DNA from 3 places in the Paenibacillus jiangxiensis genome. Region 1 is predicted to be linked to each of the others. Evidence: riboswitches for the same ligand, from Rfam matches in the RefSeq annotation. Region 1 holds a riboswitch; each other region holds the start of a gene.

Region 1 (5,476 bases):
TTTTGGCACGGTCAGTCAGCGTTTTCTGTGTGATTACGATGTCGGCATCCTGCGGAATTTCGCTGATTGCGGTGTTCGTTACGACCACATCCACGCCGGCCTGCTTCATTTTCTTGCGGAGAATGGATGCGCCCATGGCGCTCGATCCCATACCTGCGTCACAAGAGAATACGATTTTATTGACATCGGTCTTAACGACATTGTTGGAAGCCAATGCTGCTGCACGATCCGCTTCACGGTTATCGGCTGCTACGGCTGCATTACCCGTTTTGCCTTGGTTTTTCATATCTTTCATACGTTCGGATGCATCTTCCAGGCTCTCATCTGTCTGTTTGCCTGTCTTCAGCAGAATCGCGGCAACGACGAAGGAGACAACCGCCGCTACTACGACACCGGCCAGCATCGGAAGATAACCGCCTTTTGGCGTCATAATAAAGTAAGCAAAGATACTGCCTGGCGAAGGAGCAGCTACCAGACCTGCGCCTGTGAGCATGAATGTAAACGTACCTGCAACACCACCGGCCATTGCAGCCAGGATCAGAATCGGTCTCATCAGAATGTACGGGAAGTAAATCTCATGAATACCGCCAAAGAAGTGAATGATCGCTGCGCCCGGAGCGGAAGCTTTAGCCGAACCGCGGCCCAGGAAGCAGTATGCAAGCAAAATGCCAAGACCTGGTCCCGGATTGGACTCCAGCATGAACAGAATCGATTTGCCCATTTGCGAAGCTTGCTCTGTTGCAATTGGTGTCAGGATACCATGGTTAATGGCGTTGTTCAGGAACAATACTTTACCAGGTTCAATGATGATGTTGACAAGTGGGAGCAATCCTGCGTCCATCAAGAACTGAACTCCGGACGACAGCACTTTACTGATCACTTCGATTACCGGACCGATAATCGTATGTGCAAGCAGTGCCAGAATGGCACCGATAATACCTGCGGAGAAGTTGTTAACCAGCATCTCGAAGCCGGATTTGATTTTGCCTTCAACCGCTTTGTCAAACTGCTTGATTACCCATGCCGCGAACGGACCTGCGGCCATGGCGCCAAGGAACATTGGAATGTCCGCGCCGACAATGACACCGATCGTCATGATCGCGCCGACCACACCACCGCGCTGTCCGTGTACCATTGTACCACCTGTGTAACCGATCAGCAGCGGCAGCAGGTATTTGATCATCGGATCAACAAGCGTGGCAAAATTTTCGTTTGGAATCCATCCTGTTGGAATAAAGAGGGCCGTAATCAAGCCCCAGGCGATAAATGCGCCCATGTTCGGCATAACCATGCCGCTCAGGAAGCGTCCGAATTTCTGCACTCCAACGCGCAGGCCTCCGCCGCTTCCGGACTTAGCGTCCACTGAACTCATATTGAAAACCTCCTCAATGTATTGAAACCTTCAGGTTAAGGATTCGTCAAAATTCGATACGAAATAAAGGAATTTGTCGCTTTTTCTGATTTTGTCAAATCCTTAGGTAAAAGGCCTCATATCCTTTTGCTTACCTTCATCCTAATTGAAAACGGTATCTCCATCAATAAAATGAAAATGCAGTTTCGTCATGAACGTTGATGACAAAATTTAAATTTAAGATTCTCGGGGGAAGAATAGTATGCTCTAAATACGATTCATATAGTCATACCTTAATATAAACGAACTTCGCCGGTATTAACCGCAATTTCCCTGAACATTATGTCTTGGTTCCAAAGTTGTTGACCAAACGGCAAAAAGCATGGCCGCTGTATCTCACATGAGATATCAGGCTGCCATGCTTATCAATATGCTTGCAAAAACGAATATACGCTTGCATACACTTTATGTCGTTTTTTCGAAAAAAACGTAGCAAATAGGACAAATATCCTATTTTAGAGTGAATGCTTCATTAAGCCTCTTCCACAAGCCGGCTATACGCTTCTGCACTCAGCAGTTTGCTTACTGCATCATTAATGTCGCCATCCACCTGGATTTCAAGCATCCAGCCATCCTCGTACGGCGAACTGTTGACCAGCTCAGGCGAATCCTGCAGCGACCCGTTCACTTTAATCACCGTACCGCTTACTGGAGCATACAGATCGGACACCGTTTTGACAGATTCGATTGTACCCACGCTTGCGCCAGCTTCCAGAGTTCCGCCTTCCTCGGGCAGCTCGACAAACACAATGTCGCCAAGCTGATGCTGCGCAAAATCGGAGATGCCGACCAGCAAGGTTCCTTCTTCCGTAATTTTCACCCATTCATGCTCTTCACTGTACAAATAGTTTTCTTTAACTTCGCTCATGTATACCGCTCCATTTCCACTGGAATTTTCGGCCATAAAACACTTTGATGTTCCCCTAAGCTGTTCTTTCGCTTTCTCTTTTTCAACGTAAGATTAAGCCAAGCAAGATTTAAATGTCAATATTGCTTACAAAAAACCACTTCTTTTTTTCCGGATTAAAGCACTAAAGGAAGGGTAATGGCTTACATTTTGTTATCCGTCTTAAAATATGACAAATTTATTGACATATGTCCGGTGATCGCGTATTAATGGTTATAGATTGAATAGCGGATGAACGTATAGGGAGAGATTACCGATATTCCGGGAAAATGATGCGCCAAGGCGCGTCTGAACAGGACCGGGCGGATTGGCAGTGTGAAGTGTGAAGCCAGCCCCGTGCTTGCCTTGTATCCGCGGAATCAGCAGGTAACGCCGAAGGAGTAAGCCGGCAAGCGGTGAATCTCTCAGGCAAAAGGACCTTTACCGGACGCAACTCTGGAGAGAATCCGCAGCAGCGGGTCACCCAAGGGGAAACCTGTAACCAAGCAGGGCAACTCTCAGGTATCAAGGACAGAGCTGAAGAATGGAATGGCTGGAAAGCCATGTCCCCCTTCTTTGGCCTGTCCTTCTTTGCTTTTCCATAAGCTGTGCCAACTCTTTTGCGAGGTGAATTGTGTTGACCGCATTGAAAAGAACACCACTGTACCCGCTGTATGCCGGGTATCCCGGCGTGCGCTGCATTGATTTTGGCGGCTGGGAGCTGCCTGTCCAGTTTAGCGGCATCCAAAAGGAGCACGAAGCCGTACGAGAACGGGCCGGACTGTTCGATGTCTCCCATATGGGAGAGTTCAACGTAACAGGCGCTGAAGCGGTAAGCTTTCTGCAGCATGTAACCACTAACGACGTATCCAGGCTGGAAGACGGCCAGGCCCAGTACACGCTGATGTGTTACCCGGATGGAGGTGTCGTGGACGACCTGCTTGTCTACAAACGCGGCCGCGATTCCTACATGCTCGTCGTGAATGCCTCGAATATCGAGAAGGATTGGGAATGGCTGCAGCAGCATAAACCGGCCGATGTGCAAATGGAAAATGTATCAGATCAAACTGCGCTGCTTGCCCTTCAGGGTCCTGCAGCAGTAGACATCCTTACCGGCACCGTAGACAGCGATGTCACTTCACTCGGCTCCTTCCGTTTTGTTGAGCATGCCAATTTGTTCGGGGCGTCAGCACTCATATCCCGCACTGGATACACAGGAGAAGACGGCTTCGAGATCTACTGCCGTACCGAGGATGCCCCGCTGATTTGGCAGGGGCTGATGAAAGCAGGGGAAACCCACGGGCTGGTGCCCGCCGGTCTGGGTGCACGGGACACGCTGCGCTTCGAAGCGAAACTGCCGCTGTACGGCCAGGAGCTGTCTGCGACCATTTCCCCGCTGGAGGCGGGCCTGGGCTTTTTCGTCAAGCTGGATAAAGGGCCGTTTATCGGTCATGAAGCACTGCTTGCACAGAAGGAGCAAGGGACTCCACGCAAGCTCGTTGGCCTGGAAATGCTGGACCGCGGCATTCCGCGTTCACATTATCCGGTATTCGCGGAGTCGGAGCAGATTGGCGAAGTGACGACAGGAACGCAGTCCCCTACCCTGAAGCGGAATCTGGGGCTTGCGCTGATTGACAGCCATTTTGCCCAGCTTGGCACGCAGGTTGAGGTAGAAATCCGGGGCAAACGCCTCAAAGCAGAGGTTATTAAGGCACCGTTCTACAAACGAACGAAATAGAGATAACCGGAACATAACGGATATTGAGAGGAGCGCAGCCAATGAATCAGCACAGATACTTACCGATGACCAAGCAAGATCGCGCCGAGATGCTTCATACAGTCGGCGCCGACAGCATTGAGGACCTGTTCAAGGATATTCCCGAAAAAATTCGTTTCCGGGGCGAGCTGCCCGTTTCTTCAAGACTGGATGAACGGGCCCTGACCCGCCATATGTCGGCGCTAGCCGGCAGCAATGCCAGCAGCGAGACCCACGCCAGCTTTCTGGGCGCAGGCATCTATGATCACCATATTCCGTCCGTGATTAATCATGTCATTTCCCGCTCGGAATTTTATACGGCATACACCCCTTATCAGCCGGAAGTAAGCCAGGGAGAGCTGCAGGCTATTTTTGAATTCCAATCCTATATATGCGAGCTTACCGGCATGGCGGTAGCCAATGCCAGTATGTATGACGGAGCCACCGCGCTGGCCGAAGCCGGCAATCTGGCGGCAGCCGCCACACGGCGCAAGCGCCTTGTCGTATCCCGCGCCGTTCATCCTGAAGCCCGGCAGGTGCTGAACACTTACGCGCACGGCCTCAACCTGGAGATTGTTGAGGTAGGTTGCAAAAATGGCGTCACCGATCCCGAGGCGCTCGCAGCAGCGGTAACGGAGGATACCGCCGCCGTGTTGGTGCAAAATCCTAACTTCTTCGGCTCCATTGAGAATCTCCGTCCAATGGCCGACCTGATTCATGCCCAAAAAGGGCTGCTAGTGGTCAGCTCCAATCCGCTCTCACTCGGGCTGCTAGAAGCGCCAGGCAAGCTGGGAGCTGATATCGTGGTAGGCGACGCGCAGCCGCTCGGCATCTCTTCTTCGCTCGGTGGGCCGACCTGCGGTTACTTTGCCGTATCACAGGAGCATATGCGCCGCATTCCGGGAAGAATCGTCGGCCAAACGAAGGACCGCAACGGCAAGCGGGGATTTGTTCTTACCCTGCAGGCACGCGAGCAGCATATCCGCCGCGAAAAAGCGACATCAAACATCTGCTCCAATCAGGCGCTGCTTGCCCTCTCTGCGTCCGTGTATATGTCCGTCATGGGCAGAAGCGGCATGAAAGAGGTAGCCGAACTGAATCTGCATAAAAGCCGGTACGCCCTTGAACGTCTCACATCCCTGCCGGAAGTGAACGCTGCGTTCACTTCCCCGACCTTTAATGAGTTCGTGCTCGTCCTGCCGGAGAATACAGATATGCCTTCCCTGCAATCACGTCTGCTGGACGCCGGTTTTATCGGCGGTTATGATCTCGAAAGAGACTACGAAGAATACAAAAATCATATGCTGATTGCCGTAACGGAGCAAAGAACCAAAGAAGAGATTGACCAATTCGCATCGGTGCTGGAGGAATTGTTATGACTCAATCCGAACATGATATGCCGCTGATTTTTGAACTAAGCCGT
Region 2 (5,476 bases), on a different contig from region 1:
AATGGTCTTCAAGCAGTACGGCGATTGCTTCCATCAAAAACGGCTATGTCACTGCTTATAAAAAAGGCAAAGCGAATATTACTGCAAAATATGGCGGCCAAAAGGTAACCATTACGGTTCAGGTAGACACGGCCACCAAAATTACAGCATCTGAAGTTGCCCTTTCGCTAAAAACCGGTGAAACAGGTAATCTTAAAATTACAGCAACGCTAAGCGACGGTTCGAAAGTCGACGTCACTAATAAAGCAGAATGGACAACAGGCAGCTACAAGGTGGCAACCGTGAAAGGCGGTACCGTAACGGCAACCGGATATGGAAAGACCAATATTACGGCAAAATACGGCGGTAAAACGGTCAGAGTGCCGGTTACGGTAGATGCACTGAAATACCTTGAAACCAGCGAGGTGTTGTTGAACCTTACTGTCGGCCAGCAGGTACAACTGACCGGAACGGCTACGTATATGGACGGTTCGGAGGGGGATGTAACGAAAAAAGGGGTGTGGGCCTCCTCCAGAATTCTTGTGGCTACGGCCAAAGACGGAGTGATAAAAGGCATCAGCAAAGGGAAAACCAACGTCACTCTGAAGTTTGCAGGCAAGACAGCCAAGGTTGTTGTCAATGTAACAGAAAAATAATTGGGTTATTAGCAGAAAGGCCGCTCCCGCTTAAACGGGAACGGCCTTCTTCTGTTATGTGCATGATGGCTTTGTACGCTGCTGAAGCAAGAACGGAACTAACTCTTATCCCTTGCCTCTGCCTTGCGACTGCCGGCCAGCGCTTCTGTCATCCGTCGGCCTGTCGGGGTTTGGGCAAGGCCGCCTTTGGCGGTCTCCCGGTGCTTGACGGGCATGGCGCTGCCAACTTCAAGCATGACGTCAATGACTTCATCCGATGGAATGGCACTGCGCACACCTGCCAGTGCCATATCGGCCGCAGCCAGAGCTGTTACCGCCCCGAGCCCGTTGCGCACGATACAGGGGATCTCGACGAGACCGGCAACGGGATCGCAGATCAGGCCCAGCGTGTTTTTCAGGGCCAGGCCGACAGCATGAACCGCCTGCTCGGGAGTGCCGCCGCGCAGCTCGACCATAGCGCCTGCAGCCATGCCGATGGCGGAGCCAATCTCAGCCTGGCAGCCTCCTTCGGCGCCGGAGATAAATGAGTTATTGGCGATCACATAACCGATGGCTCCCGCCGTGAAGAGGCCGCGAACCATATGCTCATCCGTCCATCCGAATCTCTCCTGCGCACTGATGAACACCCCTGGAATGACACCGCAGGAGCCGGCTGTAGGCGTAGCCACAATCCGGCCCATTGAGGCATTTACTTCGGAGACGGAAAGGGCGTAGGCCATGGCGAGCGCAGAGCCTTCTCCTGAGCAGGTTTCTCCCGACCGGAGATACTCCGCCACCCGTTTGCCGTCTCCGCCCGTTAAACCGCTGCGTGATACGGTATCCTCCGTCAGGCCGCGGCGTACGGCTTCCTTCATCACCTCGTAATAGTCGGCCATCTGACTGATCACGTCCTGGGCAGGCGTGTCCGTCTCCCGGGATTGTTCTTCAATCATTAGTGCGCTGATTGTTTTGGACTCCTGTTTGCAGATTTTGCTGATTTCGTGAAGATGACTGAAACGCATAGGTTTTTGCTCCTTTTAATATCTTCTATGGCTGCCGCCTGTTTTTGCTGCGGATATCGATATTTCTCACTTCATACATATGGGTTAGTGATTGCAGCTCGGTGATGACCTGTTCAGGGACAGCGCTGTCCGTCTCAATCGCTGTTAAAGCCTCACCGTCCCGCCCTTTGCGGTCAACATGCATATAAGCGATATTCACCCCTGCTGCCCCGAGTGAGGAGGTTACAGCCCCAAGCATGCCCGGCTTGTCGGAATGAAGCAGGATCAGAGCCGGGAATTCACCCGTCAAATTGACGCGGAACTCATTGAGTTGCTGCACATTTATATTTCCTCCGCCAATGGATGAACCGAGCAGCGTGCGCTTTTCACCGCCGCGCTGCAGTTCGAACCGGACCGTATTGGGGTGAGGAGCGGGGAGGCCGCTCGTAACAAACTCAAAGGTCATCCCGGCCTGCTTCGCACACTGCTCAGCATCGGGGATGCGGGCATCATCTGTGTCATAATCAAGCAGGCCGCCCAGCAGGGCCAGATCCGTCCCATGTCCTTTGTAAGTATCCGCGAAAGAGCCGTACAGTGTCATTTTGGCATGTTCAGGCACTCCACCAAGCCAGTGCCGGGCCATGCGGCCAAGGCGCACGGCACCGGCTGTATGCGAGCTTGACGGACCCGTCATGGCCGGGCCGATGATGGAGAATACATCCTTGAAGCGCACTTATCCATTCCTCCTTAATATGGTGCAGTATTCATTCACTTACTACGTTAATATGTAAGCGCAAAAAAAGGACAGAACAAGGAAATAGTCCCTTGTCTCTGTCCTTTGTACCTGAGAGTTTCTGACAGGCCTTGACCCGTCTTACCCCTTTGGTGGCTAAAAAAACGCACTCTCCAGAGCTGCGTCAGCTGGCGGTACATGTACCTGAGAGATTAACTGCCGGCCGGGTGCCGTGCAGCTTGCTCCTTCGGTGCCCTGTATCCTAAAAATCGATCAGGTCTCTCCCGTCAGCCTCATCCGCGGTGGTATTCAATTCAATGATTCAAATTAAGAGTAAAGGATAGCCGTAAACGTGTCAATGCTCATTGACCCATGACTAGCTCATGACTGTTCAGTGGGTCCGTACTTCCAGCTTCCTGGCAATTAGCGACATGCTGTAGTTCACGGCAAAATATAGGAAAGCCGCAAACAGTAGGGCAGGAACAACGAACGACTGGTTCTGAGCGCCGGCAATCTGCGCGCTGTGCGTCAGCTCAGGCAGCGAGATAATGACCGCCAGCGACGTATCTTTCATCAATGAAATATACTGGCTGACCAATGGCGGTATCATGCGCCGCAGGCCCTGCGGAAGAATGATATGCCACAGCGTCTGAACGTAATTCAGACCTGAAGACCGTGCGGCCTCAATCTGCCCTTTGTCAACAGACTTCAAGCCGCTGCGCACAACCTCGGCAATCATGGCCCCTTCGAAAATGGACAAACCGATGATGGCGGACCATTTCAAATCGACATCAAATCCGAGCGGCTTCAGGACGAGGAACAGGAAATAAATGATGAGCAGAAGCGGCAGGTTGCGGATCAGGTCAATAATGGTGGCAGCCGCCTGCGAAATAACAGGAATTCGGGTATAACGTAAAATTCCGAATATGATGCCCGCGATTGTGCTGATAACAATGGACCAGATGCCGACTTCCAACGTAAGGAGGAAACCCTGCAGTATAAATTTGACGTTAGGCCCAGTAAATAATCCTGTAAAATCCATAACAGGCTTCCCTCCTTAAGATGTTTTGGCCAGCCGCTTTTCCAGGTACAGCATGAAAAAGCTGAGCGGAAGGGTAACGACCAGATATAATAAAGCGGTGAACGCATAAACGCTGACAGGCAAGAATGTCTCCGAGTTGATCCGGTCGGACATCAGCATCAAATCCGCGCCGGCAACGACGGCAAGAATGGATGAGTTCTTGAACAAGTTAATGAACTGATTGCCGATGGCCGGCAGCGCAATCTTGATGGCCTGCGGCAGAATGATATGGATCATCGTTTGATTATACGTCAAACCGGACGAACGCCCTGCTTCCATCTGGCCTTTGGGCACCGTCTGAATGCCCGCCCGTATGGCTTCCGCTATATAAGCGGCGGTATAAATGGACAATCCAATAGTGCCTGAAGCAAAACCATCAAGGTTGATGCCGAGAGGACCAAGACCCAAATAGAAAATATAGACCGTAATCAACAGCGGGATATTCCGGAAGATTTCCACATAAACGGTACCAAGCCAATTCAGCGGCTTGAAGGGTGCTATCCGGAAAATGGCAATCAAGGCCCCAAGCAGAAAGCTTGACACAAGAGCAATCAAGCTGACCTTGATGGTGTTCAGGAAGCCTTCCATGTACAGGTCCCAATAATTGAACAGGACATTAACGTCAAAAGTTAGCATGTGCGGATCACACCTCCGTTAACCGATGGCAAGAAAGAAGGAGCACGCTGCTGCGGCTCCTTCCGCCATTCTCTTATTCAGGTTTAACGCCAAGCCATTGCTCATAAAGTTTGTCATATTCGCCGCTTGATTTCAGGTCAGCCAGCGTATCGTTTACTGCCTGCAGCAAATCAGTGGAGCCCTTCTTGACTGCGATGCCGTATGGTTCGTCAGTGAAGTTGCCGCCGACCAGCTGGAAGTTCGGGTCCTGCTGCTGCATACCAAGCAGAATTGCGTTGTCTGTAGTCAGAGCGTCGCCTTTATTGGCTTTGAGCGCGTTGAATGCGTCCTGATAGTTTTCAAACTCAAGTACTTCGGCATCCGGAGCCTTTTCCCTGATATTTTTTACGGAGGTGGAGCCTTTAACGGCCAGGACGGTTGTGCCTTTAGTTAAAGAATCTAAGCCGGTAATCGGGCTGCCTTTCGGAACGAGCAGAGACTGGCCTGCTTCAAAATATACGTCGCTGAAGTCTACCTGCTGTTTGCGTTCTTCCGTAATCGTCATGGTAGCGATGATCATGTCGATGTCACCGTTTTGCAGAAGCGGAATACGGGTCTTCGAAGTAACTTCCTTCAGTTCAATCTTGGATTCATCACCGAAAATATGTTTTGCGACTTGTTTTGCGACATCCACGTCGAAGCCTTCGATGTCACCGGTGCTGGTGTTTTTCAGACCGAACAGCTTCGTGTCGCTCTTAACACCGACAACGAGCTTGCCGCGCGCCTTGATGGCCTCCAGAGCGCTTTCCGCTTTCCCGCCGGACTCACCGGAAGTGCCGGTGGTTGTGCCGGATGAACCATTGCTGCCGCATGCGGCGAGTACCAGAGCGAAAGAGAGGGCTAGCAGCAAAAGTGCGTTCCATTTCAAACCTTTTTTCATGAAAATGAACCCCTTTCAAGCTTATATATTTAGTGGTTGATCAAACGGCTAAGGAACGTGCGTGCACGTTCTTCACGCGGCTCGGCAAAAAACTCGTCCGGTGTGCTGTCTTCCAGGATTTGACCCTGATCCATGAAAATGACCCGGTCAGCAACCTCGCGGGCAAAGCCCATTTCATGGGTTACAATAACCATGGTCATGCCGTCATGAGCAAGAGAACGCATAACATCAAGCACTTCACCAATCGTCTCGGGATCGAGGGCCGACGTTGGCTCATCAAACAGCATGACCTCGGGCTTCATGGCAAGCCCCCGTGCGATGGCGACACGCTGCTGCTGTCCTCCGGACAACTGGGAAGGGTAGCTCTGTGCCTTGTCTTCAATACCGACCCGCTTCAAATAAGTCATGGCTGTTGCGGCGGCCTCCGATTTGGATACCCCCAGTACCTTGGTTGGAGCAAGCACGATGTTATCAATTACCCGCTTATGCGGA
Region 3 (5,476 bases), on a different contig from region 1:
CGGGCCCAATAGCCTTTGTCTCCTTCCTTTCGGGACCGATTGCAAAAAGATTAGCCGGTGCTGGCTTCTCAAACGCAATTCCGGCGGGTCTTGTTGGTGTCAACTTGGTTCTGGCGGCAGATCTAATCGGACAATTTGCTTTTGAGTACAGATTCCCTGTAGGCATTATAACCGGATTACTCGGAGCACCGTATCTGATCTTCCTGCTCATCCGAATGAATCGAAAGGGAGAACTATAATGAAACCGACACATCTTTTTCAAGCCGAACAAATCGTAGCAGGTTATGAGAATAGAACGGTTATACAAGGAGTAGACCTTGTTATCCCCAGTAATAAAATAAGCGTTATTATTGGAGCAAACGGCTGCGGAAAGTCTACCCTTCTGAAAACACTGGCAAGGCTGATAAAGCCTGCATCCGGCAATGTCTCTCTTGGCGGAAAGCCGATTGGCAAAATTCCACCAAAACAATTGGCTAGAATCTTGGGACTGCTGCCGCAGTCCCCCATTGTTCCGGAAGGAATTTCTGTTGCGGATTTGGTGGGACGAGGAAGATTTCCGCACCAATCCGTACTCAGCGGATGGACAAAAAAGGATGTTGAGGCCGTTGCGGAAGCGATGAGAATTATGGATATAACCGAGCTTGCCAACCATCATATTGACGAGCTGTCGGGCGGCCAAAGACAGCGCGTCTGGATTGCCATGGCTCTGGCGCAAGAAACAGATATTTTATTGCTCGATGAACCGACAACCTATTTGGACATCACCTATCAAGTGGAAATTCTTGACCTGCTCACAGACCTTAACCGAAAACACGGAACTACCATTGTCATGGTTCTTCATGATATCAACTTGTCCGCGCGATACGCAGACCATATTTTTGCGCTTCAAAAAGGAAAGCTTGTGGCAGAGGGCGAGCCATCAAAGGTGATAACAAGCACATTGGTCAAGGACATTTTCGGGCTCGATTGCACGGTGATCAAAGACCCCGTTTCTGGTTCTCCGTTGGTGATACCAAGAGGACGATACCATGTGAATGAATAAAAGGCACCCGAATCGGATGCCTTTTACACATCAGGTCACGTTAACACATGGCGTAGCGGATGTCAGCCATCTATGGATTGCTGATTTTTTTACTTTGTTGTTCTTCCCCTTCTTCTGCTTGCATACACAGCAAATAATAGAATAAACCAGAGCGGTGTCAATAATAACGCCGGACGAGTCTCATCAGCGAAGAGCATTACCATAAGAATGAATGCAAACAACGTCAGGACAGCATAATTAATGAACGGCGTAAACGGTGCTTTGAATTTGGATTGTTCATGTAATTGCGGCTGTGTCTTCTTGTACCTTATATGGCAAATAAGAACGACACCCCAAACCCAAATAAAACAAATGGCGCTAATGGTTGTCACAATGCCAAAAGCTTGTTCCGGAATCAGCTTGCTTAAAAGAGCCCCCACGGAAACAACCAGTGTGGATATGAATAACGCGTTGCTTGGTACATGATTTTTATTCAGTTTGGCTAAATTGGACGGACCCTGATTATTCCTGCCCAAATTATATAAGATCCGGCTTGTTGAAAACATTCCGCTGTTACAACCGGAAGCGGCTGACGTCAATACGACGAAGTTAATAATTCCTGCGGCAATGGGAATCCCCACCAAACTAAATGTTTTAACAAAAGGACTTTCTGCCGCATTCAGCTCCGTCCATGGGTTAATGCATAACAAGGCAAGCAATGCGCCAATGTAGAAAAACAGAATTCTTAAAGGAATTTTATTAATGGCTGATGGGATATTTTTTTCCGGATTGGATGTTTCCGCCGCCGATACACCCACCACTTCCACACCGACATAAGCAAACACAACCATTTGAAAGGAAAGCAGGAAGCCTGAAATCCCGTTTGGAAAAATACCGCCATGCCCCCAAATATTTTTTAAAGCAACCTCTCCCGTATCCGTTTTGAATCCCAGCACCAGCAATATAATGCCAATGGCAATCAGTGCGAGAATCGTCACGACCTTGATTAAAGCAAACCAGAATTCCAATTCTCCAAAACTTTTAACCGTTAATAAATTCAGTCCCAATAAAATGATCAAGCAAATGATCACAGGTATCCATTGGGGAATATCAAACCAATACTGCACGTATATCCCAACGGCAATGATGTCGGCCATAGCGATCATGATCCAACAAAACCAATACGTCCATCCGGTTACAAATGCTGTTCGCGGCCCAAGATAATCTTCGGTAATGTCTGTAAAAGACTGATACCCCGCTTTGGATAACAGAAGTTCTCCCAGCGCTCTCATCACAAAAAAAACGGCGATTCCCACGATGAAATAAGCAAAGATAATGGATGGCCCTGCCAGCTGTATTGCTTTACCCGATCCTAAAAATAACCCGGTACCAATGGTCCCGCCGATTGCAATGAGCTGAACGTGCCGATTTTTCAAATTTCTCTTCAATTCTTGTTGCGCCAAAACCGGACCCTCCTTAATGTCAAACGGAATTTTGCCAAATAAAAAAAGAGATTGGATCGCTCCAATCTCATGGTCATAAGAATAATAAATAAGCTTTGTTATACTGAAAATCAGCATAACAAATGGATTACTTAGTACTCTTCTGTCCTTTTGCCTGAGATGGTGAACCCTTCGGCGCCACGGAATTCCCGCGGTCTCTCCAGAAGCTGCTCCTGCTATAGTACGATCCATAGCAATCATAGCCTGCTTATTATAAAATTTTTAAGTGTCAACTTCTTGCGAAATGTTTTTTCAATATTAATCCCAGTTAAATAAAATGTCAACAGTGGTAAATTCTATTTTTGATATTCAGCAAATCTAATCCGATTGCGTCCATTCGCCTTGGCTTGATAAAGCGCCTTATCTGCCTCAGAAAGGAGTCCTATTAAGTCCCCTTCCGGACTGGCCGGTAAATGTTCATGTTCAAAATTTTCAACAGATAATCCCCCCATGCTGAGGGTAATGGAAACAGGTTCGTTTTCTTGCCCCACCAAAATGCGAGTGGACTCTACCAATAATCTCACTTGTTCCGCCAGCTCTTCAGCTAACCGGCGGTCTGTATCCGGCAAATAGATGATGAATTCCTCCCCGCCGTAACGGATTAGAATATCCGTACTGCGAAGAGATTGTTTAACGGTCTGGGCAGTACGATAAAGGACTTCATCCCCTATGACATGTCCAAAGCGGTCATTAATGGCTTTAAAGAAATCCACATCAAACAGGATTAGTGAAAATGGAGTCCTATCTTGAATATTGGCTTTAATCTGTTGAGTTAACTGTTCGGTTAAATAGTGGCGATTGTAGCAATTTGTCAAGCTGTCCGTAAGCGCCATTTCCCTGAGTTTTTGATTGGCTATGGATAATTCGTTGCGAATGCTATCAAGAGAATGATTGCGTTCCCGCAGGATTTCATTCTGCCGATTTAGTTCTTTTACAAGATAGCGCTCTTGCGAGACATCCTGAAACATAAGAATACGACCAATTTGCATACGGTAAGAGTCAACGATTGGAGAAGCTTGCAATATAAAATGACTCACGATATCTCGCCCAATGATAATTTCAATTTGAGATAACGTATTATTTTTATACTTGTAATGATCGAGGAACCTCCGGCTGCTGCCAGCTACTCGAACAGATCCCAGAAATTTCTCCATATCAAAATAGTCCCCCACATTTACATCCACAAATAACCGTAAGGCTTTGTTGACTTCAATAATGGATTCGTTCTCGTCTACTACCATAATTCCATACGGAATTGTATTGATCACATCATCATGAGCGATGGTGACAATATCCAAAACATTGTATCTTTTAATGACAAATACAAAAAATAAAGCAGAGATAAAAATGCCCGCCGAGGTCAACCCCGGAACGATCGGGAGCCACTCCCTTAAGACCACATTAAGAAGCAGGTCCGTTAATGCAAAAGTGGCCAGCACGAAGATTCCCCAGAGCGTTATTTTGACTTGTTTTTTGATGGTTAATATCGTTCTGCAAGAATGGAATGCCCCAAATAAAAAAGAGAGCGAAGCAAAAAAATAGCATAATAAAATGACGATCACAACCCAAAACCATGGACCGTATTCTCTATGTATGTACCCGCCACCCAGCGGTTTTACGAACAGGTTAAACGGGTTCATGGCTACGCCGACTGCTGCAACAACAGCGGGGATCGACAGCAAGAGTAATCTCTTTCTTCCTAATCTATTTGCATTTCCGGTAAGAAAGGCTGTTAGAAGAAGCCAACCACTCCCCAACATCGAAAGCGCAACAAAAGACAGGGTCACATATAACAGCTGTAAATGCCCATCACGCGTAATACCTGTAGCAAATTGACACAGCGGCCAAAGCATCATCAGGAAATGGAACAAAAGGTAAACTTTACGCAAATCAGTAATTGTAACAGTTGCAAACACATATACGAATAATGCAAATAACAGGAGGAACAAAGAGAGATCGTACCATACGGATAAGCTCACAAATCTTCTCCTTTTTAATCCGACAACTTCGATAATTCACATCGATTCTATTATAGTATATTCCTTATAAATAAATATTAAAATAAATATCATAAGATCACTAAAAAAAACCACAACAGGCTATACGAATCGCTCTTTGCTATCCACAGCAAAAGACCCTTTTGCATGCTGCAGAAGGGTCACAGTTACTTTATTAATGGATCATTGACATGATCTATTCTAATCTCTGCTGACCAGACTTATACCTGGGTATTACGGCTAAATTGATTCACAGCACTGAACAGAGCTTTTACAGATGAGGTCATAATATCAACATCAATGCCGCAGCCCCAGTACACGCTGCCGTCCGGAGCCGTGATACCGATATAAGAGACAGCCTGTGATTTAGAGCCGGTTTCCAGAGCGTGTTCTTTGTAGATCAAATCGGTATAATTCAGTCCAAGATCGGTTTGCAGAGCATTGCTGATCGCATCGAGTCTTCCGTTCCCGGTGCCTGTAATTTCCTTGACTTCATTGCCGGTCCGAATCGTGACGATGGTTTGAAAATCTTCATTGTCTGTAGAGCGGTATTTGATAAACTCCACAGGTGTTTGTATGTTCACATATTCCTTCACGAAAATATCGTATATTTCCTCAGGCATCAGTTCCTTTTGCTGCTGATCCGATACGTTTTTAACGAAGTATCCGAAATTTTCACGCATTTTCGCCGGGAGATCGAGTCCGTACTTCAGCTGCAGCACATATCCGATTCCGCCTTTGCCGGACTGGCTGTTAATGCGGATAATATCACCTTCATACTCCCTGCCGATATCCTTGGGATCAATCAGCAGATAAGGGACCGACCAATGCTGAGGTTCCTTTTCCTCGCGCCATTTCATTCCTTTAGCAATGGCATCCTGATGGGAACCAGAGAACGCGGTGAATACCAGCTCGCCTCCATAAGGGTGTCTTTCGCTCACTCTCATTTTGGTCAG

The links. A riboswitch is a leader RNA that binds a small molecule or an ion and turns the genes downstream of it on or off. The one in region 1 is predicted to bind glycine.
Region 2: another riboswitch for glycine. It lies ahead of sdaAB (L-serine ammonia-lyase, iron-sulfur-dependent subunit beta); the one in region 1 lies ahead of gcvT (glycine cleavage system aminomethyltransferase GcvT).
Region 3: another riboswitch for glycine. It lies ahead of ACI1P2_RS22575 (amino acid permease); the one in region 1 lies ahead of gcvT (glycine cleavage system aminomethyltransferase GcvT).

The regions. Positions count from the first base shown of each region.
Region 1 is NZ_JBJURI010000013.1:64,707-70,182, forward strand. It holds gene ACI1P2_RS14105 (PTS mannitol transporter subunit IICB) at 1-1,372, opposite strand, end outside; gene gcvH (glycine cleavage system protein GcvH) at 1,884-2,279, opposite strand; glycine riboswitch at 2,657-2,735, shown strand; glycine riboswitch at 2,749-2,842, shown strand; gene gcvT (glycine cleavage system aminomethyltransferase GcvT) at 2,935-4,035, shown strand; gene gcvPA (aminomethyl-transferring glycine dehydrogenase subunit GcvPA) at 4,077-5,432, shown strand; gene gcvPB (aminomethyl-transferring glycine dehydrogenase subunit GcvPB) at 5,429-5,476, shown strand, end outside.
Region 2 is NZ_JBJURI010000047.1:16,294-21,769, reverse strand. It holds gene ACI1P2_RS29355 (Ig-like domain-containing protein) at 1-635, shown strand, start outside; gene sdaAA (L-serine ammonia-lyase, iron-sulfur-dependent, subunit alpha) at 734-1,636, opposite strand; gene sdaAB (L-serine ammonia-lyase, iron-sulfur-dependent subunit beta) at 1,662-2,348, opposite strand; glycine riboswitch at 2,531-2,645, opposite strand; gene ACI1P2_RS29340 (amino acid ABC transporter permease) at 2,740-3,390, opposite strand; gene ACI1P2_RS29335 (amino acid ABC transporter permease) at 3,406-4,065, opposite strand; gene ACI1P2_RS29330 (transporter substrate-binding domain-containing protein) at 4,139-4,984, opposite strand; gene ACI1P2_RS29325 (amino acid ABC transporter ATP-binding protein) at 5,014-5,476, opposite strand, start outside.
Region 3 is NZ_JBJURI010000026.1:38,800-44,275, forward strand. It holds gene ACI1P2_RS22565 (FecCD family ABC transporter permease) at 1-239, shown strand, start outside; gene ACI1P2_RS22570 (ABC transporter ATP-binding protein) at 239-1,042, shown strand; gene ACI1P2_RS22575 (amino acid permease) at 1,132-2,484, opposite strand; glycine riboswitch at 2,617-2,697, opposite strand; gene ACI1P2_RS22580 (histidine kinase N-terminal 7TM domain-containing diguanylate cyclase) at 2,820-4,502, opposite strand; gene leuA (2-isopropylmalate synthase) at 4,742-5,476, opposite strand, start outside.